Regions from separate parts of the Rhizobium sp. CIAT894 genome, predicted to be linked through region 1. Evidence: riboswitches for the same ligand, from Rfam matches in the RefSeq annotation. Region 1 holds a riboswitch; each other region holds the start of a gene.
The links. A riboswitch is a leader RNA that binds a small molecule or an ion and turns the genes downstream of it on or off. The one in region 1 is predicted to bind cobalamin.
Positions count from the first base shown of each region.

Region 2: another riboswitch for cobalamin. It lies ahead of nrdH (glutaredoxin-like protein NrdH); the one in region 1 lies ahead of bluB (5,6-dimethylbenzimidazole synthase).
Region 3: another riboswitch for cobalamin. It lies ahead of cobU (bifunctional adenosylcobinamide kinase/adenosylcobinamide-phosphate guanylyltransferase); the one in region 1 lies ahead of bluB (5,6-dimethylbenzimidazole synthase).
Region 4: another riboswitch for cobalamin. It lies ahead of RHEC894_RS13430 (ABC transporter substrate-binding protein); the one in region 1 lies ahead of bluB (5,6-dimethylbenzimidazole synthase).

Region 1 is NZ_CP020947.1:2,424,889-2,432,376, reverse strand. Features, by position in the region: gene RHEC894_RS12020 (3-deoxy-7-phosphoheptulonate synthase) at 1-43, opposite strand, end outside; gene RHEC894_RS12015 (cache domain-containing protein) at 375-956, opposite strand; gene RHEC894_RS12010 (HAMP domain-containing methyl-accepting chemotaxis protein) at 1,019-2,893, opposite strand; gene RHEC894_RS12005 (MFS transporter) at 3,140-4,546, opposite strand; cobalamin riboswitch at 4,721-4,908, shown strand; gene bluB (5,6-dimethylbenzimidazole synthase) at 4,950-5,639, shown strand; gene RHEC894_RS11995 (DUF2865 domain-containing protein) at 5,670-6,761, opposite strand; gene RHEC894_RS11990 (ribonuclease H) at 7,053-7,488, shown strand, end outside.
Region 2 is NZ_CP020947.1:3,934,024-3,941,511, forward strand. Features, by position in the region: gene nrdF (class 1b ribonucleoside-diphosphate reductase subunit beta) at 1-396, opposite strand, end outside; gene nrdE (class 1b ribonucleoside-diphosphate reductase subunit alpha) at 576-2,780, opposite strand; gene nrdI (class Ib ribonucleoside-diphosphate reductase assembly flavoprotein NrdI) at 2,759-3,163, opposite strand; gene nrdH (glutaredoxin-like protein NrdH) at 3,177-3,398, opposite strand; cobalamin riboswitch at 3,659-3,885, opposite strand; gene RHEC894_RS19345 (heavy metal translocating P-type ATPase) at 4,307-6,574, opposite strand; gene RHEC894_RS19350 (helix-turn-helix domain-containing protein) at 6,646-7,068, shown strand; gene RHEC894_RS19355 (TIGR03862 family flavoprotein) at 7,141-7,488, shown strand, end outside.
Region 3 is NZ_CP020947.1:2,565,419-2,572,906, forward strand. Features, by position in the region: gene cobN (cobaltochelatase subunit CobN) at 1-740, opposite strand, end outside; gene cobW (cobalamin biosynthesis protein CobW) at 745-1,794, opposite strand; gene cobU (bifunctional adenosylcobinamide kinase/adenosylcobinamide-phosphate guanylyltransferase) at 1,799-2,323, opposite strand; cobalamin riboswitch at 2,622-3,018, opposite strand; gene RHEC894_RS12745 (chloride channel protein) at 3,242-5,032, shown strand; partial or broken gene RHEC894_RS12750 (adenylate/guanylate cyclase domain-containing protein) at 5,039-6,312, opposite strand; gene RHEC894_RS32990 (hypothetical protein) at 6,263-6,403, shown strand; gene RHEC894_RS12755 (SDR family oxidoreductase) at 6,441-7,211, opposite strand; gene RHEC894_RS12760 (cobyric acid synthase) at 7,387-7,488, opposite strand, start outside.
Region 4 is NZ_CP020947.1:2,694,390-2,701,877, forward strand. Features, by position in the region: gene RHEC894_RS13420 (ABC transporter ATP-binding protein) at 1-17, opposite strand, end outside; gene RHEC894_RS13425 (iron ABC transporter permease) at 14-1,045, opposite strand; gene RHEC894_RS13430 (ABC transporter substrate-binding protein) at 1,051-2,067, opposite strand; cobalamin riboswitch at 2,241-2,497, opposite strand; gene blh (bifunctional sulfur transferase/dioxygenase Blh) at 2,759-4,039, opposite strand; gene RHEC894_RS13440 (hypothetical protein) at 4,458-4,871, shown strand; partial or broken gene ilvB (biosynthetic-type acetolactate synthase large subunit) at 4,980-6,690, opposite strand; gene RHEC894_RS13455 (hypothetical protein) at 7,061-7,477, opposite strand.

The sequences.
Region 1 (7,488 bases):
GGGTGATCTCGAGGATTCGCAGATCATCAATGGTATCGGACACGGTATGGCTCCTGTTTGGTCATACCGGGCGAAACAAAAAAGCCGCCAGGTAGACTAGCGGCTGTTCGGGTTGTCGTCGCGTTGACTTCAGTTACGCATAGACCCGCATCCGCTGGGAGCAGCGGTACCAATAAAATCGCGAGGCGTAGATCGAAGTGGTCGACATCAGGCGTATGTAGCGCCACGGCCGCCTGATGTCACGCAGAATTTGCGGCCTGAAAATCCGGCTCCTGCGGCCCCCCAGTCGCTGCCGCAGGGAGGCAGAACGCGTATCGCCCAGAAGCGTGCTGCTTCCGGGCGATTTCCGGGCGATATGAACGCGGAAGCTGAGATCAGAGGGCGTCGACGTTGACGCCGACGGTGATGGCGCCGATCGGCGTTCCCTTGTCATCGGATATGGTGACGCTTGCCTGCGACTGCAGCGCCTGGGTCGATTCGTCCTTTTCGATCTCGTCGACGAAGACGGCGTCCTTGCCGGCGCCGAAGGATTTCTGGAACTTGCCCTCGTCGCCCTGCCAGTAGTCGGAGGTGGGATCGCTTTGGCCGACATTCAGCCCCTTTGCATCCATGACGAAGATTTCAGCAATCTTGCCGTTGGACGCAGCCTTCTTTTCCTGCAGGAATTTCGACAGCGCATTGCCGAGCACGCCGTCGATCATCGAATGGTCGGAACCATCGACCTCAGCACGCCACTTCTTGTCGAGGGCGTCGATCTCGGCCTGGCTGAGATTGGCGTTTGCGGCATTCTGTGCCTTGATGGCCTCGATGATCGCAGGGTCGTTCAGCCAGGGTTTGATGTCGCTCGTCACGTAGTCGGCGATCGGAGCAAGCTTCGCATCCTGCGCCATGGATATGCCCATGGGCATGGCGACGGCGGTGCAGGCCAAAAGCAATGCGGTCATAACTTTCTTCATAACTGTTCCCTTCCCGATTTTTGGGGTGTTGAGGATCAAAGGCTTATCGAACGAAGTTGGCGTCAGAACTCTTCCCATGCGCCGGGAGAGGCGGCTACGGCGGCGTTACCCGCATGGCGCTGCGAAAAGCTCCTCTGTTCCGGGCGAGGTTGACGAACGGGTTGAGCGGATTTGGGCTGGCTGACGGCAGAGACGGCGACGGTGAACCGGCCGGCCGACTCCTGCAGAAGGCGTCCCTGCATCAGCAGTTCCTGGCAGGCCGCGTTGGTTTCCTCCACCATCGCCGCATTCTGCTGTGTGGCCTGATCCATCTGGTTGATCGCACCGTTGATTTCCTGCAGGCCCGTCGCCTGCTCGCGATAGGACTGGACAATCGACGCGATGCTGTCGCTGATGCGGTTGATCTGCTCCTCGATCTTCAAGAGAGCATCGCCGGTCTCGTTCACCAGCCCGACGCCGGCTGCCACTTCCTGGCCGGATACGTTGATCAGGTTCTTGATTTCCTTTGCCGCATTGGCGGAGCGCTGGGCGAGTTCCCGCACTTCCTGCGCGACGACCGCAAAACCCTTGCCGGCTTCGCCGGCACGCGCGGCCTCGACGCCGGCATTCAGCGCCAGCAGGTTCGTCTGGAAAGCGATTTCGTCGATGACGCCGATAATGCGGCCGATCTGGCTCGATGAGGTCTGGATCCTGTCCATCGCTCCAATCGCATCGCGTACCACCGTTGCCGAGACATGGGCGCTGTGCTTGGTTTCCTCGACCAGCTTGCCGGCACTTTCGGCTCGTTGCGACGACGTTCTGACCGTCGTCGTCACCTCATCGAGGGCTGCGGCGGTCTGTTCGAGGGCGGCGGCCTGTTGCTCTGTCCGCCTGGCGAGCTGATCGGCGGAGGACGCCAGTTCGCTCGAGCCGCCTTCAACTGCGACGGAGGCTGTCTTGATCTCCGTCAGCGCGGCTGCGACCGCCTGGACCATGTTGTTGAAATCTTGTCGCAATTTGTCGAACTCAGGACCGAGATCGGCGAGCTGGATCGAGAAGTCGCCGGCGGCAAGCTTTTCCAATTCATTTGCCAGCGCTGTCATTACAAGCCGCTGAGCGTTGCTCGCCTCTTCCGTTAGCAAGGTGTTGCGCGCCCGTTCAGCGTCGAACGAGGCGCTTTGCTCGGCAGCGGCCCGCTCTCTTTCGATCTTGGCAATCGCCTCGTTGCGGAAAACTTCCAAGGCACGCGCCAGGAAGCCGATTTCATCGCCATTTTCCCGGTAGGTAACGGGAGAGGCGAGGTCGCCTTTCTGCAAGGCGCTAATTCTTTCACTGAGGATCCTGAGGGGGCGGCCGACGAGGCCGCGCATGGCGAGAAGAAAAGCGACGACAGCCATGGCGGTGATCGCGAACTGAGTCAGCAGCGAAACCAGGACCTTCTGCTTGACTTCGGCAGCGATTTTTTCGATCGACCAGTTGGTGACGACGTAGCCGGTGGCCTTGCCCGACTTATCCAGTGGAAGCGGCGCGATGATCGTGACCACGCCGGCAGATATCCCGCTGTCATCGATCGTGGTTTTCTCGGGCTTGGCGCTGAGGCGCTTTGCCAGATCGGCCGGTGCCGGCAAACCGTCAATACCGTCGCGCGTCCAAGTATCGACGGCGGCGGGTTCGGCGTTGAAGGCGGCAAACTGAACAAGGTCGAGCGAGGGATCGTCGCGGTAGAGCGAATAGGCCTCCCGAACGGCATTCGCCTTGCCCCATTTCACGCCCCCGGCAGACAGAGATGCGAACTGCTCCGCATCCTTGGACCAGTTCGCCTTGGCGCCATCGATCAGCGCCTTGGTTTCGTACATCCACGTATAGGTGGCAAAGGCGGAAATGCCGCAGAGGTTGACGGCAACGATAATCGCGGCCAGCTTGGCTGTCAGAGGCATCGTTTTTAAAAATTGGAACATGCCGCGGGGGCCTCGAAACGCGGCTCAGTCGAATACTTTCTCGACCAGCCTATCAACACGGGCATCCACGCCGGCGGTCGCAGCATGAGCACTCATGCCCATGTCCCCCTTGCGACCCAAAACGCGCAGATGCAGTGTGTCTGCGATGTGTGAATAAATCATAAAGTAGAATGGGATACGGGAACGGACCGGCTCCTATTCCGGGACGGCCGGCCTTGATCGCCGAGAGCGGTCTTTCATGCGGAATTAAGGGCTGTTTTCCGCCATGGCCTCTTCGGGCTCGGTCCGGCGATGCTTGCGGCGGCGCGTCGTCAGTTCCGCGCCGGCATCACGCGGCAGGCGCAGGAAGGTGATGCAGGCCAGCGCCGAGATTGCCGAGACGCTGAAGAAGGCGATGTGAAAATCCGAAACCAGCAGCCTGCCGCCGTGAAAACCGCTCGAAATTTCGAGGATACCGCCGGCAATCGCCACACCCATCGCCATCGAGATGCGCTGGGCGACGGCATTGATCGCGGTCGCCTGGCTGCTGTCGGCATCGTCGACATCGCCGAAGGCCATGGCGTTGACGCCCGAAAAGGCCATGGAGCGGAACAGGCCGCCGATCAGCAGGCAGGCCATGATCAGCGGCAGCGGCGTTGCAGCGGTGAAGAACCCGTTGATGCCGAGGAAGATGGCCGCCAGCAAAGTGGTGATCGATATGACAGTGCGGAAGCCGAAGGCATTGAAGGTGCGCGAGGCGGCGAATTTCGACCCCATGGAGCCGAGCGCGCTGACGAAGGTGACCGAGCCCGATTGCAGCGGCGTCAGGCCGAAGCCGAGTTGCAGCATCAGCGGCATCAGAAAGGGCAGGGCGCCGAGCCCCATACGGAAATTGGAGGCGCCGAGGATCGCCGCCCGGAACATCGGGTAGCGGAACATTTTCGGATCGAGAAGCGGATAGGCGGCGCGGCGGGCATGCAGGAGATAGAGGAGGCCGGCAAGAATGCCGATTGCCACCGTGACGTAACCGTAGATGACGGGCACGGCCGGCAGGCTGATGACCGACAGGCCGAAGACGAAGCCGGAAAAGCCGATGCCGCAGAGGAAGAAGCCCGGAAAATCCATCGGCCGCGGACTGCGCGGCTCGACTGCCGGCAGGAAACGCGTGACGAGGATGACGCCGGCGACGCCGATCGGGACGTTGATCCAGAAGATCCAGTGCCAGGTGAGATAGGTGGTGAGGAAACCACCGATCGGCGGCCCCATGATCGGGCCGATCAGCGCGGGAATGGTGAGCCAGGCCATGGCATCGACCAGTTCATGACGCGGCGTTCCCCGGACCAGGAGCAGGCGGCTGACAGGCGTCATCATCGAGCCGCCGGCTCCCTGGATCAGGCGCGAGACGACGAAGGCAGCGATGGAATTGGAAAAGGCGCAGGCGACCGAGCCGATCATGAAGACGAAGATCGCCAGACGGAAGACGTTACGTGCGCCGAAACGATCCGACATCCAGCCGCTGATCGGAATGAAGATCGCCAGCGCCACGAGATAGCTGGTGACGGCAAGCTTCAGCGCGATCGGCGACGTGCCGATATCGACGGCGATGGCCGGCAGGCTGGTGGCGATCACGGTCGAATCCATCTGTTCCATGAACAGGGCGACCGCGAGGATCATGGGCGTCAGGCGGGGCACGGGCAACCGGGATGCTGCGAGGGACTGCATCGTGCATACGCCTTCGGCGGTGATAAGGCCATAGAAACGATCGATGAAGGGGTTTTTCGAGCCGCTTCAAACCGCCGCGGGTGGGGCTCGCTATTGCGCTTCGGCTTGCCGCGGCATCCGTTTCCTGAAATAGATGCGCCGTCAGGTGCCCGCCGGTGAGGCGGGAGAATCGGGAATCCGGTGCGAGACCGGAACGTGCCCAACGCTGTAAGGCCGACGCCTGCCGCATCATTACGCCACTGGCTTTTGCCGGGAAGGCTGCGGCAGACGGATGACGCCAAGTCAGAAGACCGGCCTGCCAAGATAGACCCAACCCGCGCGGACGGCGGGCGGTTGCGTTGTTGGGGATTTGACGATGCGACCCTTTGATGAGGATGCCCTGTCAGTGGCGTCCGGTTTTTCCTTGGCCGAACGCGAGGCCGTTTATCACGCGATCATGACGCGGCGCGACGTGCGCAGCCAGTTCCTGCCCGACCCCTTGCCCGACGATGTCGTGGCGCGGCTGCTGACGGCTGCCCATCACGCGCCCTCCGTCGGCTTCATGCAGCCGTGGAATTTCATTCTGGTGAAAAGTCCAATTGTGCGAACGCGCATCCGGGAGGCTTTTGCCAAGGCCAACGAGGAGGCGGCATTGATGTTCGAGGGCGAGCGGCGGCAGGCCTACCGCTCCCTGAAGCTCGAAGGCATCGTCGAGGCGCCGCTCGGCATATGCGTAACCTGCGATCCCACCCGCAGCGGCAGCGTGGTGCTGGGGCGCACGCACAATCCCAGGATGGATAGCTATTCGACAGTGTGCGCGATCCAGAATCTCTGGCTTGCGGCCCGCGCCGAAGGGATCGGCATCGGCTGGGTCAGTATCTTTCGGGAAGGCGACCTGAAGACCATTCTCGGCATACCCGAGCATGTCGAGGTGGTCGCCTGGCTCTGCGCCGGTTTCGTCGATCGGCTCTACGACGAGCCGGAACTTTCCGTCAAAGGCTGGCGGCAGCGGCTGCCGCTCGAGGAACTCGTGTTTCACGACGGCTGGGGACGGAGCGAGCGCTGAACGGCGTCGCTTCGAACCCGGCTCGGCCAATCACTGCTGTTGCGGCTGCGGCCCCGGCGTTGCCGGATTGGCGAGGTCGATCGAACCCTGATCGCCGGCGAGGAATTGCGGGCCGACCTGCCGGACCTTGTTCTGTGCGGGGTCATAGGGACGATCGGGAACGGATGGCTGCGGGGCTGTTGCTGCCGCAGTATCTTTTACCGGCGGATTGGTGCGGATGGTGGTGATCGAGCCCTGCTGCGGCGGTTCGCTTAACGTCTGCTTGCCGCGCATCTCATCGTAATAGGCGGTGAGATTGCAGGCGCAGGAGGACTTTTCGCCGGGCGAGCGGTTCTTGTAGGCGAAGGCGTTCTTCATGGCGCTGTAAGGCGTGCCGGTTGCGACCGAGATCATGTTCGAGGCTTCGGTGCTGGTCACGTCGCGATAGAACAGTTCGGTCTCGATGCCGGGACACATCTTGGCGCAGGTCTGGGCATCGCGGCCGAAATCGACCGAGGTGGCGTTCGAGCTGATCGGGAAGAAGCCACCGTCGCAGCTGCGCACACACATGGTGCTGATGGGAGAGAGCATATCCGCCCGCGGCAGGCCGTAACGCGGATCGACCTCTCCACCGCCGCCGAGCGGAATGAAGGTGTCGCCGCGCATCGCCTGTTCCTCGATGCTGGGGGCGGGATCGTCGGCGCTGCGTTCGGACGGCGCATAGAAATTTTCGCTGTTGCAGCCGTTGCGCTCCAGAGCGGCCATCAGTTCCCGGCGCGCGCCGTCATCGCCCTGGCTGCGCAGTTCGTCGCGCCGATCCTGGAGATAGCGGATATTGTCGATCATCCGGGCTTCTGCCTGCGAGAGTTCTGAGCAATAATCGGCATTCTCGCCGCCGATCACGACCATGCTCCCCGAGGTGCAGCCGTAGCTGCGCAGATCGTTGCGAACCTTGCGCAGCTCGAGGTTCTGCTCGGCCATGGCGCTGGAATATTGGCGCGCTTCCGGGCCGTTGCCGTTGCCGATCGATCGCGGCAGGTCCGCGAGGCGGCCGCGCAGGTCGTTGCAGATAGCGCTGGACTGCGCGGCGGCGGGCGATGCCAACGCAAGAAGAAGGACAAGAGAGAGGTTTCGGCGTTTCACGGCTCGTCCCGGAATGAGCATGCGGTCGAAGATCGATGCGACGTCACTTCGCCGCGTGGTTTCTCTTAGCGTGTTTCTCTTAAGAAGCTCAGCTAAATTCTTAGCGCATTTTCGCGATTTTTTCCAGCGGCTGCGGGCATCTTCCGTTACGGGAGGTGGGGAGGGGCTAGCTGACGTCAATGCTTGACTCGGCGGACGATTCAATTTCAATGTCCGCTTGGGGATAGCAGGCCGGTCGCAGATCGCACTGGCCTGCGCGGCGGCACGGTGAAGGCGAAAAAGGGCGGAGAAATGACTGGCATTTCCGGCGAGCTTCACCTCGCCGCAACGACATTCGGCCTACCAGATGCCCAACGCGGTCTCCAGGTCTTCGTGGACGGTTGTTATGAACCTGTTTCCGGGCGCGGGGGCTGGGCTTTTGTTGCTTATCGCGATGTCGCCGAAATCGCATCCGGCTTCGGTGGCGTCGAAGATTCGGCCAATAATGCGACTGAATTGATCGCCGTGCTCAAGGCCGTCATGTGGATCAACAGCGAAGCAAAGGGCGAAGCCGCAATCATCTGGTCGGATTCCGTCTATGCCGTCAAAGGCTGCAACAGCCGGCGACATATCTGGAAGAACAACGGCTGGAAGAAAAGCAGCCCGAATGGGAATGCCCGGAGCCGAACGATCGCCAATGCGGAACTCTGGAAGACGGTCGACCTTCAGCTCTCCTTGAACGCCCTGG
Region 2 (7,488 bases), 1.5 Mb from region 1:
CTCCTCCGACCAGCGATAGGCATTGTCGACATCGGGCGTCGAGCAGAGCGTCGAGAAAATCGAGGAATAGGAGCGCGCGTGCACCGCCTCCATGAAGGAGACATTGGAAAGCACCGCCTCCTCATGCGGCGTTATCGCATCCTCCATCAGCCTGATGGAGCCGACACCGTTCTGGATCGTGTCGAGCAGCGTCAAGCCGGTGAAGACGCGAATGGTCAGCTGCTGCTCGGCCGCCGTCAGCGTCGCCCAGGACGGAATGTCGTTCGACAGCGGCACCTTTTCCGGCAGCCAGAAATTGCCGGTCAACCGGTTCCAGACCTCGAGATCCTTATCGTCCTCGATGCGGTTCCAGTTGATGGCGCGCACGCGGCTGATTGGCTTTATGGATATGTTCATTGGATGGTCTTTCTTCCACAAATTCTAACGGAGTGCGGAGCCCCCTCACCCTGCCCTCTCCCCGCTGGGGAGAGGGGAACGCCGTGCAATCGGCTTGTCTCTTCTCCCCAGCGAGGAGAAGGTGCCGGCAGGCGGATGAGGGGGCTACCAGCTCGAAACTCTCGGCCAGCAGCCCAAACTCACAGCGTACAAGACACACACCCCTGCACCTCGGTACCGGACAGCGCCATCTGGCGAAGGCGGATGTAGTAGATCGTCTTGATGCCCTTCTTCCAGGCGTAAATCTGCGCCTTGTTGATGTCACGTGTCGTCGCCGTATCGCGGAAGAACAGGGTGAGCGACAGGCCTTGGTCGACATGCCGGGTCGCCGCCGCATAGGTATCGATGATCTTCTCCGCCCCGATCTCGTAGGCGTCTTGATAATAATCGAGATTGTCGTTGGTGATGAACGGCGCCGGATAATAGACGCGGCCGATCTTGCCTTCCTTGCGGATCTCGATCTTCGAGACGATCGGATGGATCGAGGAGGTCGAGTGGTTGATGTAGGAGATCGAGCCCGTCGGCGGCACCGCCTGCAGGTTCTGGTTATAGAGGCCGGAGGTCATGACCGCCGTCTTCAACGCCGCCCAATCATCCTGTGTCGGAATATGGATTCCTGATTTGTCGAACAGCGCCTGCACCTTCTCGGTCGCCGGCTTCCATTCCGTTTCGATATATTTGTCGAAATAGTCGCCGGAGGCATATTTTGAATTTTCGAAGCCCTTGAAGCTCTGGCCCCGCTCGACCGCCAGCAGGTTCGAGGCGCGGATCGCGTGATAGGTCACCGTATAGAAATAGATATTGGTGAAATCGACGCCTTCCTCCGACCCATAGAAGATGCGCTCGCGGGCGAGATAGCCGTGCAGGTTCATCTGGCCGAGCCCGATCGCATGGCTTTCGTCATTGCCCTTCTCGATCGACGGAACCGAGGCGATATGGCTCATATCGGAGACCGCCGTCAGCGCCCGGATCGAAGTCTCGATCGTCTTGCCGAAATCGGTGGAATCCATGGCCGCGGCGATATTCAGCGAGCCGAGATTGCAGGAAATATCCTTTCCGAGGTGCTTGTAAGAGAGGTCGTCATTGTAGTCGCTCGCCTCGCTCACCTGCAGGATCTCCGAGCAGAGATTGCTCATCGAGATGCGACCCGCAACCGGGTTTGCCCGGTTCACCGTGTCCTCGAACATGATGTAGGGATAGCCGCTCTCGAACTGGATCTCGGCGAGCACCTGGAAGAATTCACGCGCCTTGATCTTCTTCTTCGAGATGCGGGCGTCCGCCACCATCTCCCGGTACTTTTCCGTCACCGAAATCTCGGTGAAGGGCACGCCGTAGACACGCTCCACGTCATAGGGCGAGAACAGGTACATGTCCTCATTATTCCTGGCGAGTTCGAAGCTGATGTCAGGCACGACGACGCCGAGCGACAGCGTCTTGATGCGGATCTTCTCATCGGCATTTTCCCGCTTGGTATCGAGGAAACGCATGATGTCGGGGTGATGGGCGTTAAGATAGACGGCACCCGCACCCTGGCGCGCGCCGAGCTGGTTGGCATAGGAGAAACTGTCTTCCAAGAGTTTCATCACCGGAATAATGCCTGACGACTGGTTCTCGATCTGTTTGATCGGCGCGCCGGCCTCGCGGATGTTCGTCAGCGACAGCGCCACGCCGCCGCCGCGCTTCGACAATTGCAACGCCGAATTGATCGACCGGCCGATCGATTCCATATTATCCTCGACCCGCAGCAGGAAGCAGGAAACCAGTTCACCGCGCTGTTTCTTGCCGGCATTGAGGAAGGTCGGCGTCGCCGGCTGGAAACGGCCGGAAATGATCTCGTCGACCATATCGCGGGCAAGGGCTTCGTCGCCCCGCGCCAAGGTCAGCGCCACCATGCAGATACGGTCTTCGTAGCGCTCGAGATAGCGCTTCCCGTCGAATGTCTTCAGCGTGTAGCTGGTGTAATATTTGAAAGCGCCGAGGAAGGTCGGGAACCGGAATTTCCTGGCATAGGCCTGGTCGAACAGGTCGCGGACGAAATTGAAGGAATACTGGTCGAGAACCTCCTGCTCGTAATAACCTTCGGTCACGAGGTAATCGAGCTTTTCCCGGAGATTGTGAAAGAACACGGTGTTCTGGTTCACATGCTGCAGGAAATACTGCTTCGCCGCCATGCGGTCCTTGTCGAGCTGGATCCTGCCCTCGTCGTCATAGAGGTTCAGCATCGCGTTCAGCGCGTGATAGTCGAGCGTTTCCGCCGCTTTCAAAGGGCGTTCGCCGGCGGGATGAGCAAAAGTGTTATGCGGTTTTGCGCCCACATCCCGCGTCAGAGTTGTTCCCGTGTCCAAAATCGTTCCATTCCGTGTTTGACGTTGGCGACATCCTCGGCCGTGCCCATGAGCTCGAACCTGTAGAGGTAGGGCACCTGGCATTTGCGCGAAATCACGTCGCCGGCGAGCCCGTATGTCTCGCCGAAATTGCTGTTGCCCGCGGCAATCACGCCCCGGATGCGTCCTCGATTCTCCGCATCGTTCAAGAAACGGATCACCTGCTTGGGAACGGCACCCTTGCCACCGTCGCCGCTATAGGTCGGTACGATGAGAACGAAGGGTTCGCCGATATGGAACGCCTCTGCGCCGCTAGAAGGAATGCGCACCGCGTGCATCCCGAGCTTGGCGACGAATCGATGGGTGTTCTCCGATCGGCTGGAATAATAGACGATCAGCCCCATCGCCGTTTTCCGGTCAGGAGAGCGCGCTGATCATGTCGGGACGGAAACCCGCCCAATGCCGCTCGCCGGCAATGACGACGGGCGCCTGCATGTAGCCAAGGCTGCGGACGCGATCGAGCGCTTCGGCATCCTGCGAGATATCGACGATATCGTAATCAACGCCCAGGCGGTCGAGGGCGCGATAAGTGGCGGTGCATTGGACGCAAGCAGGTTTGCTATAGACGGTAACGCTCATCATCTTCCTCGTGATGTCAAAGAATTCAGGACGCAATACTGGGATCGGGCGCCTTGCGACGTCCGGGGCAACGCTTGATGCTGATCTGGCAAAGTCGGCGGTTTAAACGCCCGATACGATCCCTTTCGGGATTTGCGCGGACGGCGGCCTTGATGTTGTGGACATGACTTCAACCCCGAACTGCTCATGCGGACGTTCGGGGCAGAGCAACAGTCGCGGATCCTTCCGCTTCATGCGCGCGACCTTCCGGACACCCCGCCCGTGGACATCTCGTTCAAGGCAGGTCTCCTGGCTTGCGGGTCGAAGCACCCTGCCCCAGCCTTCCCAAGGCATCATGCCTCAGTGACCTGAAATCGGACAGTTGCTCGCCGCTCACAGTTGCGGGGGCAGCTCCGGCCTTGTTGCGCCGTCATGGCGAAACGCACCGTATTCCCGTCTTAGCCCGCGATCCTGACGAATCGAAGGAACCTTGAACACTAGATATAGTATCTGAATCAAAAATCGCGTCAACGGGTGGTTTGCGCATCGCGTTACGGCAGGTTTGAAATCGCTGCGTTCCTGTGAAAAACATGGATAATAAAGGCTTAAACAAAACGAACTGTGGAGAAGGCCGTGATGAGCAGGCCAGCCTGGTCGGCTCCCAGGCTGCTGACAAACCACAGCAAAACCCTTGACGTCATCCCAGGCCTTGTGCCGAGGATCTACGCACGATCAATTAAGTATTTGAAAATAAACGTTTTCCCGTCAGGAAATTACCGTAGTTAGATGCTCGGCACACGGCCGAGCATGAAGGAGGAGACTTTGTCGGCAAACCGAGAGCCGGCCTGACTGAGGATCGGCTCCGCTATTTTCAATTCTCGATCAGGCCCGAACCGGCAGCAGTCTTCACGCCGCCACCGGAAAAACATTCATCCCTTTACGCGAAGCAGCCTGAGCGCGTTGATCGTCACCAGCACGGTGGCGCCGGTATCGGCGAGAATCGCCGGCCAGAGCCCGGTAATGCCGGCGATCGTCGTCACCAGGAACACCCCCTTCAGCCCGAGCGCGATGGTGATATTCTGCAGGATGTTGCGCATCGTGCGTTTGGACAGTTCGATCATCCGCGCCACATCGCCGACACGTCCATGCAGCACGGCGGCATCCGCCGTCTCCAGCGCCACATCGGTGCCGCCGCCCATGGCGATGCCGATATCGGCAGCGGCCAGCGCCGGAGCGTCGTTGATGCCGTCGCCGACCTTGGCGACGATGAAGCCCTGGTGCTTCAATTCGCCGACGACTTGCTGCTTGTCCTCCGGCATCATCTCGCCACGCCAGTCGATGCCGAGCATGCCGGCAACCGCTGCCGCCGTCCGCCTGTTGTCGCCCGTCAGCATCATTGCCTTGACGCCGGCCGATTTCAGGGCGGTGAGCCCGGCCTGCGCATCCTCGCGCGGCTCGTCGCGCATGGCGATCAGGCCGGCCGCAACACCATCGACGAGCAGCACCGAGACACTCTTGCCTTCATCGTTCAAAACAGTAATGCGCGCATCCTTTTCGCCGTCGAGTGCTCCGCGCTCGCGGGCTGCGGACGGCGACAACAGGTCCAGCGTCTGACCGCCGGCCTTGCCGCTGACACCCTTGCCCGGCAGTGCTTCCAGTTCGAAGGCCGGCGGCACGGGAAGGCCGTCGGCCTTGGCGCGGTTGAGGATCGCCAGCGCCAAGGGGTGGCTGGAGCCCTGCTCCAGCACCGCCGCGCGCGACAAGATCTGCGCTTCGCTCAATCCGAAGGAAACGATGTCGGTCACTTGAGGCTTGCCTTCCGTCAGCGTGCCGGTCTTGTCGAAGGCGACCATCGTCACCTTGCCGAGCGTTTCCAGGACGGCGCCGCCCTTCATCAGCAGCCCGCGCCGCGCACCCGCCGAAAGCGAGGCGGCGATCGCCGCCGGCGTCGAAATGACGAGCGCGCAAGGGCAGCCGATCAGCAGGATGGCAAGGCCCTTATAGACCCATTCACTCCACAAACCGCCGAGCAGCAGCGGCGGCAAGACCGCAACAAGGGCTGCGACCACGACCACGCCGGGCGTGTAATAACGCGAGAACCGATCGATGAAACGTTCCGTCGGCGCCTTCGATTCCTGCGCCTCCTCCACCAGCTTGACGACGCGGGCAATGGTATTGTCGGCAGCGGCCGCCGTGACGCGAACCCTGAGCACCGCATCGCCATTCACCGTTCCGGCAAAAACGACGGCATCAATACCCTTGCGCACCGGCGTGCTCTCACCCGTTACCGGCGCCTCGTCGATCGCACTCTCGCCCGAGATGATAATGCCGTCGGCCGAGATGCGGTCGCCCGGACGCACCATGATGATGGCGCCGACAGCGAGACTTTCCGCCGGCACTTCCCGCGTCTGGCCATTGTCTTCGAGCAAGGCATTCTTCGGCACCAGCGTCGTCAGCGACTGGATGCTTTCGCGCGCCTTGCCGGCCGCCACGCCCTCCAGCAGCTCGCCGACGAGGAACAGGAATACGACGGTCGCCGCCTCCTCCCCCGCATTGATGATGACGGCGCCGACGGCGGCGATCGTCATCAGCATCTCGATCGAAAACGGCGTGCCGGAGAGAGCCGCCATGACCGCGCGCCGCGCGATCGGCACCAGGCCGACCAGCATGGCGATGATGAAGGCATAGGATCCGATCGCCGGCACCAGATGGCCGATCGCATAAGCGGCAATGAGCGCTGCACCCGAGAAGATCGTCAGCCGGCCCTTCTTGCTCTGCCACCAGGGACCGGTCGTCGGCCCATGGTCGTGTCCATGCAGACCTTCGATTTCCTTCTCGCCATGGTCATGATCGTGACCTGCGTGATCATGGCCGGCATGTTCGTGATCATGGCCGGTATGATCATGACCTGCGTGATCGTCATGGTCGTGGTCGTGATGATCGTGCGAACCATGGTCCCGCGCCGACGCTGCGCTTCCGGTAAAAGGCGAGACCGTGTAACCGAGCCCCGTCACCTTCTTCTCGATCGCCTTGAGGTCGCTGCTGCCGTCATGGCGGACGGTCATCGTGCCCGCCATCACTGAGACGGAAACATCGGCGACACCCGCCACGCGTCTCACCGCCGTATCGATCTTGGTCGCACAGGAGGCGCAATCCATGCCGCCGACCCGGTATCGTGTCTCGTTCGTCTCAGCCATAATCCGCTTCCTTGCCAAACAGAAGCATCCCTCCTACATCCTCTAGCGACTAGAGGTGCAAGAGAAAAATCATGAAAAAGATCACGATTGGTGAGGCCGCTCGTCAGAGCGGCGTCAAAGTGCCGACGGTGCGTTATTACGAGAGCATCGGCCTGCTTGCCGCGCCGAGCCGCAGCGAAGGCAACCAGCGCTCCTTCGAGCCCGCCGATATCAACCGCCTCGCCTTCATCCGCCATGCCCGCGAGCTCGGCTTCGAGATCGAGGCGATCCGCACGCTGCTCACCCTGCAGGATGATCCGCACCAATCCTGCGCCTCGGCCGATGCCATCGCCAAGGCCCGCCTCGTCGAGGTCGAGCAGCGCATCCGCAGCCTGATGGCGCTGAAGGCCGAGCTGGAAACCATGGTGGAAGGCTGCGGCCATGGCCGCGTCGACCAATGCCGCGTCATCGAGGTTCTCGCCGATCACGGCCAGTGCACGCATTCGCACCACTGACGAACTGACGGCCTTGCAGGCAACGCGCGCCCGCGCCAAAACTGCAGCAGAAAGAATCGGGCAAAGACATCGATGAACCAGAAGCGAATTGCCATCATCGGCGGCGGTCCGGCGGGCCTTGCGGCCGCCGAACTGCTTTCGCTTTCCGGTCATGCCGTGACGGTCTACGACGCGATGCCGACCTTCGCCCGCAAGTTTCTGCTGGCCGGCAAATCAGGTCTGAACATCACCCATTCCGAGGATTATGCCCGTTTCGTCACGCGCTTCGGCGCCGCCGCCAGCCGTCTGCGCCCGGCTCTCGATGCCTTTACCCCTGCCGATATCAGGGATTGGGCCGCAGAGCTCGGGACGGAAACTTTCGTCGGCTCGTCCGGGCGGGTCTTTCCGACGGTGATGAAAGCCTCTCCCTTGCTGCGCGCC
Region 3 (7,488 bases), 140 kb from region 1:
TAGAAGCTGATGGCGATTGTCGGGGGTTCAAATCGCTCCTCCGCTACCATACCCCCCTCTGTCCTGCCGGACATCTCCCCCACAAGGGGGCAGATGTCCGGCAGGACAGAGGGGGGCATCCCACGTTCGACGCACGAAGGTCGCGCGACATGCGAACCGGCAACCCGCCGCCATTCCTCCACCCCGATCAGCCCCCGCCCCGGCCACCAGATACCGGCTTTCATCAGAGGCACCGCCGGCGCCGGCTTCTCCTCGCCCGACAGCATCGCCCCGGCATAATCGAGAAAGGCGCGCGCATTGGCGTCACCGCCCTCGATCAGATAGGCCCAGAGCGCATCGAGATCATCGGAGGCGATATTCGAAAAGGGCGCCAGCCCTGCATCCGGCCTGGCGTCACCCGGCAACACAGCAATCAGCGTGCCATTGCGAGCCGCACACGCATGCAGCGCCTCCAGCGCGTAGCGGAAATAGCTGGCGCCGCCGAGCGCACGCACGACGATGAACCTGGCGTGGCGCGCCGTGCGCTCGACATAGGTATCGACAGACATCGGATGCTTCAGGCTCATCAGGCTGGCGAGCCTTAATGTATGGCCGATCGCCCCACCGGCATGAGCCGCAGCGATTGCCGCAAGCTCGCTGTCGGCAGCCGACAGGAACAGGATATCGCCCGGCGTTTGCCCAAGGTCGATCGCCTCCTCGCCGTCGCTGATCGTTCCCTGTTGGGCCAGAAGCAGATGCATGGGTTTACGCCAGCGCCTCGATCGCCGCCCTCACCGCGCCCTCATCCATTTCGTGCAGGCCGATGACGACGAGGCGCGTGGCGCGCGTTTCGCCAGGGCCCCAGGCGCGGTCGAAATAATGGTCGATGCGACTGCCGACCGCCTGGAGCTGCAGGCGCATCGGCTTGCCCGAAACATCGACAAAGCCCTTGAGGCGCAGCACGTCATGCGTCGAGATGATTGTTTTCAGCGCCTCGACGAAACCGGCTGGATCGGCAACGGCGCCGAGTTCGACGACGAAGCTGTCGAATTCATCGTGATCGTGCGGCGCGCCGTCCTCATGCTCCAGCTCGTGATGCGACTTGCGGTTGGCGATATCATCCTCCGTGCCGATGCCGAGGCCGAGCAGGACGCCGGCCGGCACTTCGCCGTTTTTCGCCTCGATCATCACCGGCTTGCGCGCGGTGCGGGAAGCGACTTCGTCACGGACGCGGCCAAGGCCGGCGACGTCGATCAGGTCTGTTTTGTTGAGCACGATGAGATCGGCGCAAGTGAGCTGATCCTCGAACAACTCCTCGATCGGGCTTTCGTGATCGAGCGATTCATCCTCGGCGCGCCGCGCATCGACGGCATCATGGTCGTCGGCGAAGCGGCCGGCGGCAACAGCCGCGCTGTCCACCACCGTGACGACGCCGTCGACGGTCACCTGGGTGCGAATGTCGGGCCAGTTGAAGGCGGCCACCAGCGGCTGCGGCAAGGCAAGCCCCGAGGTTTCGATGACGATATGGTCGGGCCGCTGCTCCCGTTCCAGAAGCTTCGTCATCGTCGGAATGAAATCGTCGGCAACGGTGCAGCAGATGCAGCCATTGGTGAGCTCGATGATATCGTCCTCGGTGCAGTTCTCAGCGCCGCAGCCTTTCAGCACCTCGCCATCGACACCGAGATCGCCGAACTCGTTGATGATGAGCGCAATCTTCTTGCCCCCGGCATTGGTGAGCAGGTTGCGGATCATCGTCGTCTTGCCGGCGCCGAGGAAGCCGGTGATGACGGTTGCGGGAATCTTCTGCTGGTTCATGGATTTAACCCTTCATTTTCAGCGGCAGGCCCGCCGCGATAAAATAGACTTCGGCGGCCTTCGCCGCGATCGATTGGTGCAGCCGGCCGGCATGATCGCGAAAATCCCGCGCCATGCGATTGTCAGGCACGATGCCGAGGCCGACCTCGTTGGAAACGAAAACGAGCCGCGCCTTCGCGTCAGGCAGGAAATCAGCGAGCGCTGTAAACTCCGCTGTCATATCCCGCTCCTCCATCATCAGATTGGTGACCCAGAGCGTCAGGCAGTCGATCAGCACGATACGCCCCTCGCCGTCGATGGCGGCAAGCTTGCCGACGAGATCGAGCGGCTCCTCATGCGTCGTCCAGGAAGGGCCGCGGTCGGCCCTGTGCTGGGCAATGCGCGCCTGCATCTCGTCGTCCCATGCCCTCCCGGTCGCGAGATAGTGGCGGTCGAGGCCGGTTGAAACGACAAGGTTTTCGGCGAAGCGGGATTTGCCGGAGCGTGCGCCGCCGAGGATAAAGGTGGTGTTGGTGGAAGCGATCGTCATACGCCAGCGCCCCCGCTAGAGAGGGCGCGGCGGTGCCACATCCCTCTTCTCCCCAGCGGGGAGAAGGTGCCGGCAGGCGGTTGAGGGGGTGAACGGCGAAGCCGCGAATGCACTGAGCACAAGCGAAGGGCAAAATGACGGGGGCGCCGTCCGCCCCCCTCATCCGACCCTTCGGGCCACCTTCTCCCCGCGGGGGAGAAGGGGAAATCCATGCGCACCGCACCAGGCCGCACCGAATTCAATCGTTCAGCCAAAACAACCTCCGTGCTGGCAGCGGGACTCTTGCCCAAGGGTGGGCTCCTCGCCCGGCACGAATGGCAGGTCTCCTGGCTCGCGGTTATCGGCCGCGATCGGGGCGGACCGGACACCGGTCGCCCCTGATCGTGCCAGCAGATCTGCCTCGCCTTCCCGGCCGCATCGGTGAAGAGGTGGACGATTCGTAGAGATAGAGGCGTCCGACCCCGGTTGATCACCATGCATGTCCAGTGGCTTTTCCGGCATGTCGCCCATCCGGCCCGCCTGCGCCATTGCAAGGGTCGGCCGGAAGCGCTCGATGCCGGATGGAAGACCCTGACCGCTCTACAGTCGCGGGGTCGGCTGTGATGAAGGCGCCCGGCTTGGGTCCGCCCCGTCACATTCCCTTTTCATCCGGAAGGGCGCTACACCGATCCGGAACCATCCGTTGAGGGATGGTTAGGCAAGCCCGGGGGTGAAGTCAACCGGCCTTGGCGGCCGGCAAACCGCCGGCAAGGTGGAATGGTCACCCAAACACGACTTACTCCACCAGAAATATCGTCTTTTATCAGAGGCTTACGTCATAAATATTTGACCCTCACGCCGGCTTTTCGCCGCAATTGCACGGCAAGCGGACTGCGCCACCGCCCTTGACCGGGTCTCTCCCCGCCTAGTTGTCTAGCCATGCTTATGAAATTGGATCGGCGCCGTCTGCGCGCGCTGCGTATTTTCTTTGATCCGGAGCGGCTGCGTGCGCTGACCCGACGCAGCGAGGTCGGCCTGTCGCTCGCGGGCGCCATCGTCGGCATCGCCTCGGGCCTTGCCGTCACCGCCATGAGCTTCGTCTCCAATGAATTGCACCAGCTGGTCTTCGGCATATCAGACGATGAAAGGCTGAGCTCGTCTGCCATCGACGACAAGCTGCTGCTGCTCGCTGCCCCCGTCGCCGGCGGCATCCTGCTTGGACTGCTGCTTTTCATCCTGGCGAAGCGACGCAAGAAGCCGATGGTCGATCCGATCGAGGCCAATGCGCTGCATGGCGGCCGCCTGTCCTTGACCGACAGCATCATCGTTGCCGTGCAGAACCTGATCTCCAACGGTTTCGGCGCCTCCGTCGGGCTGGAAGCCGGCTATACCCAGCTTGCCGCCGGCCTCGCCTCGAAATTCGGCCTGAAGCTGCAGCTTCGTCGCTCGGACCTGCGCGTGCTCGTCGGCTGCGGCGCGGCCGGCGCCATCGCCGCCGCCTTCAACGCGCCGCTGACCGGCGCCTTCTATGCCTTCGAGCTGATCATCGGCACGTATACGATCGTGTCGCTGACGCCGGTCGTCACCTCCGCCCTCGTGTCCACGCTCGTCGCAAGACTGCTTGCTGAGGGCGATTTCACCATCGATATCGGCAGCTTCGGTTCGGTCGTGCCGGCCGACTACGTCCCGGCGCTGCTGCTCGGCGTCTTCTGCGCCGGCGTCGGCATCCTCATCATGCAGGGCGTCGCCTTCATCGAGGAACTGGCGCGCAAGAGCTCTATCGCCCCGCCCTTCCGCCCGGCGCTGGGCGGCATCATCGTCGGGCTTCTCGCGATGATCTCGCCGCAGGTGCTCTCGGCCGGCCACGGCGCCCTGCATCTCAATTTGTCCCGTGATGTCGCGATCCCGGCGCTGATCGGCCTCTTTCTGTTGAAATCGCTGGCCTCGGCGATCTCGATCGGCTCCGGCTTCAGGGGCGGCCTGTTCTTCGCCTCGCTGTTCATGGGCGCCCTGCTCGGCAAGCTCTTTGCCTATTGCGGCCCCTATTTCGCCGATGCGACGTTGACGCCTGCGATCTATGCCGTGGTCGGCATGAGTTCGCTTGCCGTCGCCGTCATCGGCGGGCCGCTCACGATGACCTTCCTGGCACTCGAAATCACCGGCGATTTCCCAATCACAGCGCTGGTGCTCGCCGCCGTTATTACCTCTTCGCTCGTCGTGCGCTCGACCTTCGGCTACTCCTTCGCCACATGGCGCTTCCACCTGCGCGGCGAAAGCATTCGCAGCGCCCATGACGTCGGCTGGATCCGCAACCTGACGGTGAACAAGCTCATGCGCGCCGACGTCAAGACGGCAAGGGCCGATGTCTCGCTGGAGGAATTCAAGAAGGCCTTCCCGATTGGTTCGACCCAGCGCGTCATCCTCGTCGAGGAGAGCGACAAATATGCCGGCCTCGTGCTGGTGCCGGAGATCTACGCCAATCCGACCGACGCCCAGGACGAGGCTGCGACGCTTGCCGATTTCATCCGCTACCGCAACGATTTCCTGCAGCCGCAGATGAATGCGCGGCAGGCGGCAGCGATTTTCGACAAGAGCGAAAGCGAAGCGCTCGCCGTCGTCAACAACCTGATCGAACGCAAGGTCATCGGCCAGCTCAGCGAAAGCCACACGCTGCGCCGCTACAGCGAAGAACTCGACCGCCGCCGCCGTGAGGTTTCCGGCGAGATTTGAGCAAGTCTACGAGGCAGCGTCGGCGAGCCGGAAGACGCCGGCTTTCTTCGAAACGCCGCGCAATTCGAACGAGCCGAGATGGTCGCAGGGAACGGCGCAGGTCGCCGCGAAGCTCTCAGAGAGCAGCAGGTCTTGTTCGAGCGTTCCGCAAAGCTTTTCCAGCCGAGAGGCTTCGTTGACCGCCCTGCCGATCACCGTGAAATCGAGCCTGCCGTGAGCGCCGACATTTCCGTAGAAAACCTCACCGAGATGCAGCACGACATCGATGCCGATATCGGGGCCACCGTTCAACGTTCGCTCCCAATTGAGCGCGTCGTTTGCTTTCAGCAGATTCTGCGCAGAAGCCAACGCCGCCTTGCAGGCCTTTTGCGGATCCTCGGCGTTCGTGGGAAAGATCGCCAATACGCTGTCGCCCATGAACTTGAGGATCTCGCCGGAATTTTCCTCGACATGCCGGTCGATCAATTCGAAATGCTCGTTGAGAAACTCGACGATCTCGCCCGGCTGATAGACCTCGGTCAGGGCGGTGAAATTGCGCAGATCGGCAAGCAGGATAGCGGCATCGATGGAACCACCCATTCCCCTGCGCGTTTCGCCGGCAAGGATGCGCGCGCTGGTCCTGGCGCCGGTATAGACCGCGAGAATATCCGTCGCGGTCTTCGAAACCGCCACCCGGTAGGCCGCCAGTCCCAGCGCCGGCAACAGCTCGTCGACGATTGCCAGCTGATCATCGGAAAATCCGCCGGGCGCGTCGCTGGTCAGAGAAAAACCGAGCCCGCGCAGCGCGACCTCCTTCGGGAATTCGCAAAGGTTGATGACGTGGTGCGTGCCGCCCTCCAGCGCCAATTCACGAAGCTCGGCATAGTGGAGACCCTCGCCATTCGCCAGGTTCCATCGCCCCGTTTTCTCGCCGCGGTTCAAAAGGTAGAATATCGGCGTCTTCTCGAAATTGCGCTCCGTCTCAATACCATGTCCGGCGGTTTCGATAGTGGTGACCCCGCCCCGGACGAAATTGGCCGCGACGCCGCGATACATGGGATGGATGGACGGCATTCGGATGCTCGCCCGCCAGATCGGAAAGCCCTCCGCAATCAGTCGGTCGCACAGACCGGCGACCAAGTCACCAATATGCTCGCTGGTGATTCCCTGCTCTATAAGCCACTGAATATGATTGCTAATGTTGGAACCTCCACATGATCAGGCGCGATCCTATGATGGGAAATCGGGCAAATGGGCGGCGATGCCGAGCCCGTCGCCGCCAAATCAATGGATAGCCGCACCGGGCCGATATTTCCAGCCATTGTCGATGAGAAGCCTGTTCACCAGCGGGTCTCCCTGGACTGCCGGCTCGACGCAACGAAGAATGCCTGAGAAATGCGGGCCGCGCCCCTGCATGCGGTATCTGCATTCACATCCTGACGGTCATGCCGCCATCGACGGTCAATACATGGCCGTTGACGAAAGAGGCGGCAGCGCTGGCAAGAAACAGCGCCGCGCCGGCAATCTCGTCCGGGCGTCCCCAGCGCTGGACTGGGATGCGCTGGCGCACGAACGGCATCAATTCCTCGTTCGCAGCCATTGCCGCGTTCGTCTCGGTGGCAAACCAGCCAGGCGCAATCGCGTTGCTGGTGATGCCATGCGGGCCGAACTCCACCGCCATGCCGCGCATCAGACCGGTCAGGCCCTGCTTGGCCGCCGGATAGACGCAGTCACCGGGCATGACGACATGGCCGCTGATCGAGGTCACCGCGATCAGGCGGCCGTAGCTGCGCCGCTTCATCAGCACGGCCGCATCGCGCGAAAGCGTCATTGCCGCAGCCAGATCGGTGCGCAGCAATTCGATGATGCCCTCATCATCGAATTCGGCCAGCGGCCGCCTGTCGCGGGCGCCGACATTGTTGATCAGGATATCGAGCCGGCCGTGGATCTTGTCGATATCCGCCATCACGGCACGCTGGGCCTCGCGGTCGGTGACATCGAATACGGCGGCCTCCGCCGCGCCGCCAGCAGCTCGGATGCTCCTGACCGCGCCTTCCAGCGTTTCCGCCGTGCGTCCGGTGACGATGACATGCGCGCCGGCCTCGGCCAGGATGCGCGCCATCTCGAAGCCCAAGCCACGACCGCCGCCGGTCACCAGCGCCACCTGACCGGCCAGTGAAAATCGATCCAATATGCTCATGGTTTCATGGCTCTTAATCGGTTTCGTCGCGAGAATTAATGGACTCAGTCAACTAATTTTGCAAGAGCAGAAAGACGGCTGAGGATAGCAGGTCCCTGCCCGCGTCATCGACCTGGCGTTAGCCCCCACCGAGGAGCAGAAGGAGCAAGCCGCGCCCTTTGCATGGCACACACGTCTAGCCAATCAGCCTGGCAATCCAGCGCGGATCGAGGTGACGTTCCAATTCCTCGGCGACCTCGTCGAGCGCCTGCTCGACGCTCTCGCGGTAATTCCTCCG
Region 4 (7,488 bases), 270 kb from region 1:
TCGATCGTAATGCTCATGCGCTCCTCCGCACGCGATAGAGGATGACGGCGAAGGCCGGCGCGCCGAAGAGCGCGGTGACGACGCCGATCGGCAGCACCTGCTGCGGGATGATGATGCGAGAGACGATATCGGCGCCGACCATATAGATCGCGCCGCCGAGCGCCGTTGCCGGCAGCAGCCGCCGATGCCCCGGTCCGACGAGGAAGCGGGCGGCATGCGGAATGACCAGGCCGACGAACCCGATCGAGCCGACCATGCTGACGACGCTTGCCGTCATCGCCGCCGTCAGGCCGAACAGCAGGATCTGGACGCGGCGCACGGCAATGCCGAGCGAGGCGGCGGCATCCGTGCCGAAGGCGAAGGCGTCGAGCGCCCGGACATGCGCCATGCAAATGAGGAAACCGGCAAGCGCGATCGGCACCGAGAGATAGACATCCGGCCAGCGCACGCCGCTGAGCGAACCCAGAAGCCAGAACAGTATGCCGCGCGCCTGCTCGGCATTCGCCGATGTCGTGACGATATAAGAGGTCAGCGCATTGAAGAGCTGCGAGCCGGCGACGCCGCACAGGATGATGCGCTCGCCGGTTCCCCCAACCCCCGTCGCCAGGAAGCCGACCAGCAAAAAGGCGACGACTGCACCGATGAAGGCGCCGCTCGACAGGCCGAGAACACCGTAGCCGAAGCCGAGGATCATCACGCAGACAGCCCCCGTCGAGGCGCCGGCGGAGATGCCGAGCACATAGGGTTCGGCCAGCGGATTGCGTAGCAGCGCCTGCAGCACGGCGCCGCAGAGCGAGAGCGACGCGCCGGCGCTGGCAGCAACCAGTGCCCGGCTCAGCCGATAATCCCAAACGATGCCCTGGTGAATACGGCTGAGTTCGAATTGCGTGCCGAACAGCCGGTTGGAGACCGCCTCCGCTGTGGTCGCCAGCGGGATCGCGATCTCGCCGATCGAAACGGCAAGGCTGATCATCAGCCCGAGAAGAAGGAAGGCAGCAATGGTGAGCGCGCCGAGCGCCCACCATCCCTGCTGCCTGACCGACATTGCCGTCACTGCGACAGGCCGAAGGACTTGATGCCCTCCGCCAATGTCTCGATGCCGTCGATCGTGCGGATCGTCGGGTTCATCGATTGCGCGTCCATCATCACGAAGTGCTTGTTCTTGACCGCATCCAGTTCCTTGACGACAGGATCGTTCTGGAGGAAATCGATCTTCACCTTGGGATCGTCGGCGGCGTAGCGGCGCCGGTCCATGGTGGCGAGCACGATGACGGCGGGGTTCGCCTCGGAAATGGTTTCCCAGCCGACCAGCGGCCATTCCTCCTCGGTCGTGACGACATTCCTGGCGCCGATCGTCTTCAGGATATAGGCAGGCGCGCTGTTCTTGCCAGCAATGAAGGCGTCGCCATTGACCTCCTTGCTGGAGAACCAGAAGACGACCGGCAGGTTCTTGCCCGCTGCGCCCGATATCGAAGCCACAGCATCGGCCTCGCGCTTCTTCAGCTCGGAGATCAGCGCATCGCCGCGCTCCTTCACGTCGAAAATTTCAGAGAGTTCGGCGATTTCACGATAGATCAGCTCCATCGTGAACAGCTCCTTGCGCACGCCGTCGCCGCCATCGGTGTTGACCTTGGCGACGCAATCAGCCGGCGAAAGATAGGTGTTGATGCCGAGATCCTCGAACTGCTCGCGCTTGCCGACCGAGCCCTGCGCGCCGACATGCCATTCGAACTCGGCCGCCACCAGGTCGGGCTCTTGCCCGACGACGGATTCGAAGCTCGGATCATTGTCGGCAAGACGCTTTATCTTGCTGTTGGCGTCGGCATATTGCGGCAGCACCGGACCGACCCAGACGGCCGTGCCTGTGATTTTCTCGGCAAGGCCAAGCGAGAAGAGAATTTCGGTCATGCCCTGGCCGATCGAAACGATCTTCGACGGCGCCTTCTGGAACGTTACTTGTTGACCGCAATTGGTGATGGTCAAAGGATATTGGGTGGCGGCAAGGCTCGGTGCCGCAAGGCCGATCAGCCCGAAGGCAAATGTCATGGTGGCGAGAATCTGGCGCATGAAAAACCTCGATTGAAGGGAAAAAGTACGGTTATGCCGCACATGCGGCCGAAGGCACGCTGAGACGTGCGCTAACCGCAGGAGGCCCAATCGAGACGGATGCATGCCGGAATTCGGCGAAGGTTCAGAAGGTCAATCATGTCTGCTCCTTGTCCGGGCATCCCCGCCCGGTTGATTGGATCGTGATTGACGGCAGGTCTCCTGGCTTGCGGATATCCGTCGTTTCATCCGCCTTCCCGCGATATATCGCAGTGGCGGGGCTATCAGCCCTTCAGAGATGGCCGGTCGCTGGCCACAGCTGAGATGATCGACAATCCGCTTACAGTTGCGGGGGCAGCCACGGTCTCGGTCCCTACTGGGTCGTCCTCACCGTGTTCCCTATTAATCCCCTTGGAGTCATCTTCAGGGAACCGTCACACCCAGTTACGTCGCCGGCCTGGGCGACGTCAATGATTATTGCGGGGATAGGGTTGGGGTGGGTGAGAAATGGCGACGGAACGGGGAGCGCTGTTGGCCGGTGCAATGCCAGCATCCTCGCCTCCTCAGGATACGGCGTTCGTAAGCGTTAGCGCCGCCTTCTCAGTTCCAGCTATCGCGGGCGCGGCATCCGCCAACGCCCCTCATGCTGAGGTGCGCAGCCCGCAAGGGCGAAGCCTCGAAGCACGCGCCGCAGCGCTGCTCCCCCGCGTTCCTACAACGCATCCAGCGGGATCTTCAGATACCGCCGGCCGTTCTCCTCCGGCTCCGGCAATCTGCCTCCCCGAATATTCACCTGCAGCGCGTGCAGCATCAGCTTCGGTTTCGGCAGCGTACGGTCTCGCGCCTGGCGCAACGCCACGAAGCCGGCCTCGTCGATGCCTGATATATGCGGATTGGCGCGCTTCTGGGCGGCTATCGTGCTTTCCCAGCGCGGGTGGCGGCCGCCAGGCTGATAGTCGTGGCCGGAAAAGAGCCGGGTCTCCTCGGGCAGCGACAGGATGGCCTGGATCGAGCGCCAGAGGGCGCTGGCGCTGCCGCCGGGAAAATCGGTGCGCGCCGTGCCGGAATCCGGTGTGAATACAGTGTCGTGCACGAAGGCGGCGTCGCCGATGACATAGGTCACCGAGGCAAGCGTATGGCCGGGCGAGAACATCACGTGGGCTTTAAGCCCGCCGATCTCGAAAGTGTCGCCATCGGCAAACAGCCGGTCCCATTGCGAGCCGTCGGTTTCGAGTGCCGGCCAGTTGTAGATTTCCTTCCAGAGCACCTGGACGTCGGTGACATGGGCGCCGATCGCCGTCGGTGCGCCGGTCTTTCCTTTGAGGTAGTGCGCGGCGGAGAAATGATCGGCATGCGGATGCGTGTCGAGAATCCACTCGACCGCCAGTTCCTCGCTTTCGATATAAGCGAGGATGGCATCGGCGTTGGAAGTTCCCGTCGCCCCCGACATCTCGTCGAAATCGAGCACCGGGTCGATGATGGCGCAGCCTTTCGTCGCGGGATCGGAAACGACATATTGCACGCTGCATGTGTGAGGTTCGAAGAAGGCCTTCACCGCGGGCGCCTGCCCTGCCCGCTTCTCCAGCCAGCGGCGTGCGCCGGCAAGATCGAAGCCGAGGTTTTGACCGAAGGCTTGAACATCCCCGGCCTTCATGCGCCCATCCAGCACCTCGCCCAGCGCGTAGAGCGTCAGCGCCCGTGTGCCGCTCTTGCAATGGGCGACGACCGGTCCCTTCGCCTCGGCCATCGCCGCCTGGAAGGCGCGGATATCGGCCTCGGTGATTTCGGCCCCCTTCACCGGCACGAAGCTGTAGGCGAGCCCGGCGGCGGCGGCGGAAGCCTTCTCCGCGGCATTGCCGGGTTGCCCCGGCTCCTCGCCATCCGGCCGGTCATTGATGACGGCGGTAAAGCCGTCTGCTGCAAAAGCGGCAAAACCGGCGGCATCGGGCTGCCCCGCGACCGATATCAGCTCATTGACCCTCACGGATGTCATCGAAGCCCCCGCGCTGCCTTGGTCAGGCATTATCGCATGTATATCGTCACAATCTCACAAGTATATTGCCGAGCGCAAGAATAGAACGCTTGGCATGCCCGCGCTTACCGACCGCTGGGCAAGCCAGATCGTGCCGGCGAGAGACGCTTCCCAAACTCCCGCCCGGCCTGGCTCCCCGGTCAACACGACAGCGTCGCGGCACCCCTCCGTCCTTCGAAGCTTCGGCCTTTGAGTCGGGTCGTTGGCACACCGCAGAATCTGCCGGTGACACAAGCCGCGCCCTCTCCGCCCTCATCTTGAGGTGCCTCGGAGGGGCCTCGAAGAACGAGGGTGGCCCCGATTGAGGATTCGGTTTCGCACCCTGATTGACTCCTCAGAAAAATCCAATATTCATTCAAGCAAAAGTTGAGGATTTATAGTGAAAAGCATTTTTTCATACTTGCTATTGGCAACCGCAGCAATTTCTCTTTCGAACTGCACCACAACCTCCGACAGCTTCAGGCAAAAGTCCAAATCGATAACAGCGCTCAGTGGTGAAAAGACAAAAATAGGCCAGACCTGGCATATCAATGACGATTGCAGCCACGCCGATTATCCGGCGACGCATATCTTGGAACAGCCCAAGCATGGCCGTCTCCAGATTGTCCACGAACCGGTATTTCCCGGCGCAACCGGAAAGCTGGCGAAATGCCGGACGGTTAAGGTTGGAGGCGTGGTTGGATATTATACACCGGAGCCAGGCTACATCGGCAGTGACAGGTTCGTTCTGAGATCGCCCTACGGGTACGGGAAGATCCAGGAGACCGTGATGAACGTAAACGTCATCAAATAGCCGGACCGAGCGCTGAAAACCTCTCCCTAAAGCCGGAGGCCTGATGGCTCGATGTCAGTCGCAGAATCCACTACTGCGACTGACATTTCAAACCGTGCTCCAAAGTCGCTAGACGCGACTCTCTCCGCCAACATCGGCTGACGCGGCAACCAGCGCGTCGCCAACCTCGCCGGGCAGCAACATATTATGATACGCCCTGCCCGCCCCGATCGTCGGCAGGCGCGGCGAGTTCTGCGACGCGGCAGTCGAACAGAACAGGCAGATCCACCTCGATCATCTCCAGGATCGCATCGTCGAGTTCGGCGGGTTTCTCGCAGCGAATCCCGTGTCCGCCATAGGCTTCGGCAAGCTTCACGAAATCCGGGTTTCCATGCTGCCGCTGCCCCGCTCCCGGATAGCCGCTGTTGAGAATGAAGATCTTGATCGGCGCCTTGTGCTGCACGGCGGCCGACATTTCCTTCATCGTCGCCTGCACCGAGTCATCGCCCGCTATGTCGATGACGAGGCTGTCGGGATTGGCGATCTGCACGCCGAGAGCGGCGGGCAACCCGTATCCCATGGTCCCGAGGCCCCCCGATGTCATCCAGCGGTTCGGCTGCTCGAAGTCGTAATATTGCGCCGCCCAGCAATGCTGACCGACCTCGGTTGTGATGTAAGTATCCCGATCCTTGGTCAGTTCATAAAGCCGCTCGATGGCATATTGCGGCATGATGACGTCGTCACGCATCGCGTAGGTAAACGATCGCCGTGCCCGCCAGCCCGCAATCGTGTTCCGCCACTCGGTCAGTCTCGCCCGGTCCGGCGCCTGCGGCAGCCCCCGCCACAGACGAACGAGGTCGGCAAGCACATTGGCGGCGTCGCCCCGGATGGCGATATCGGCGCGCACGGTCTTGTTGAGCGAGGAAGCATCGATATCGATATGAATCCTCCGGGAATTCGGTGAGAAACCATCGACGCTGGAGGTGAGCCCGCCGTGGAAGCGCGCCCCGATGCAGAGCATGAGGTCGCAGTCGTGCATCGCCATATTCGCCTCATAGGAGCCGTGAAGCCCGGTCATCTTCAGCCAGTTCGGGCTGGAAGCCGGATAGGCGCCGAGCCCCATCAGCGTCGACGTGACGGGAAAGCCCGTGAGATCGACCAGCTCGCGCAGCAGCTTTACCGCTTCAGGGCCGGAATTGATGACGCCGCCGCCGACGCAAATGATCGGCCGGCGCGCTGTCGCCATCAGAGCGACGGCAGCCTCGATCTCCCCGATGCCGCCGCGACGGTCGGGCTGATCGCTCGTTCTCGAGGCGACGGCCTCCGGCGGCGTGTAGGTGCCGCTCGCAAACAGCACGTCCTTGGGCATGTCGACCAGAACGGGGCCGGGCCGCCCGGATCTGGCAATGCGAAAGGCCTCGTGGATGGTGGCTGCAAGGTCATTGACGTCGCCGACCAACCGATTGTGTTTCGTGCAGGCTCGGGTGATGCCGACGGTATCGCATTCCTGAAAAGCATCGGAGCCGATCAACGCCGTCGGCACCTGGCCGGACAGGCAGACCAGCGGGATGGAATCCATCAAGGCATCCTGAAGCGGCGTGATCGCGTTGGTGACGCCGGGACCCGAGGTGACCAGCATGACGCCGACCTTGCCCGTCGAGCGGGCATAACCCTCAGCGGCATGGCCGGCGCCCTGCTCGTGGCGAACCAGAATGTGCCTGATGGCTTCCTGCTGGAAAAGCTCGTCGTAAATCGGCAGAACGGCAGCGCCGGGATAGCCGAAAATATGCTGGACGCCGTTGTCTCTCAGCGCCTGAAGAACGATTTCCGCGCCGGTCATCTGCGCGCGCGGGGTGTCGATGGAATGACGGGATCTCATGGTTCCGTTCCTTGATCGGTGTGATGATGTGGGGAAAGTCCGACGAGGCGTCGCCCGGATGCAGGGCATAAAAAAAGGCCCCGTCGGGAGCCTGCTTACCGCGCATGGGTGCCTTCGCCGGATGGTTACACCACCCTGCCCATGCGCCCTATCACCACTGCCAGAACCATTGCGATTTTCATGGCAGCATAGCTAAATGCAAACAGGGCCGCCGTCAATACTCGCTAATAAATTGCATCAATTGAATATCACAAGCAAGTGCGAAGCCTGAACCCCGGGTCGCGGTGACTGCATCGTCGCCGGCACTCGCTTCACCCTGGCATAGGCAAGGTTAGTCCTGGCCCTGCAAGCGGTCCATCACCTGCAGCAGCAGATCGGCGCAGGCCTTCATCGGCTCGTCCTCGGCGCATTGCAGATCGATCCGGGTGTTGCCGTCCTCGATTCGGAAATGGGCTGCCTTGGATAGCGGCGGTGGCGGTCGGTGACCTCGGAAACCACGATAGCCCCTATCGTCACGGAAACCCATGTCGCCTCTCGATCCATGCCAGCGGTCATCGGGACGTTCTCTCGGCGGCGCGTCCTGCCCGCCCCGCATCGCCCCCTCATCGCTGGGTGCAGGCGGAGGTGGTGCACTTGGCTCCGCGGCTACGGGCGGTGTCCCGGCAGATGGCGGGGCCGGAGACTGCTGGGCGAAGGCGTTGCCGGCAAGCGCCGCAAGGGCAAGGCCCGATAGAAGAAGTTTTTGCATGGGAACCGTTC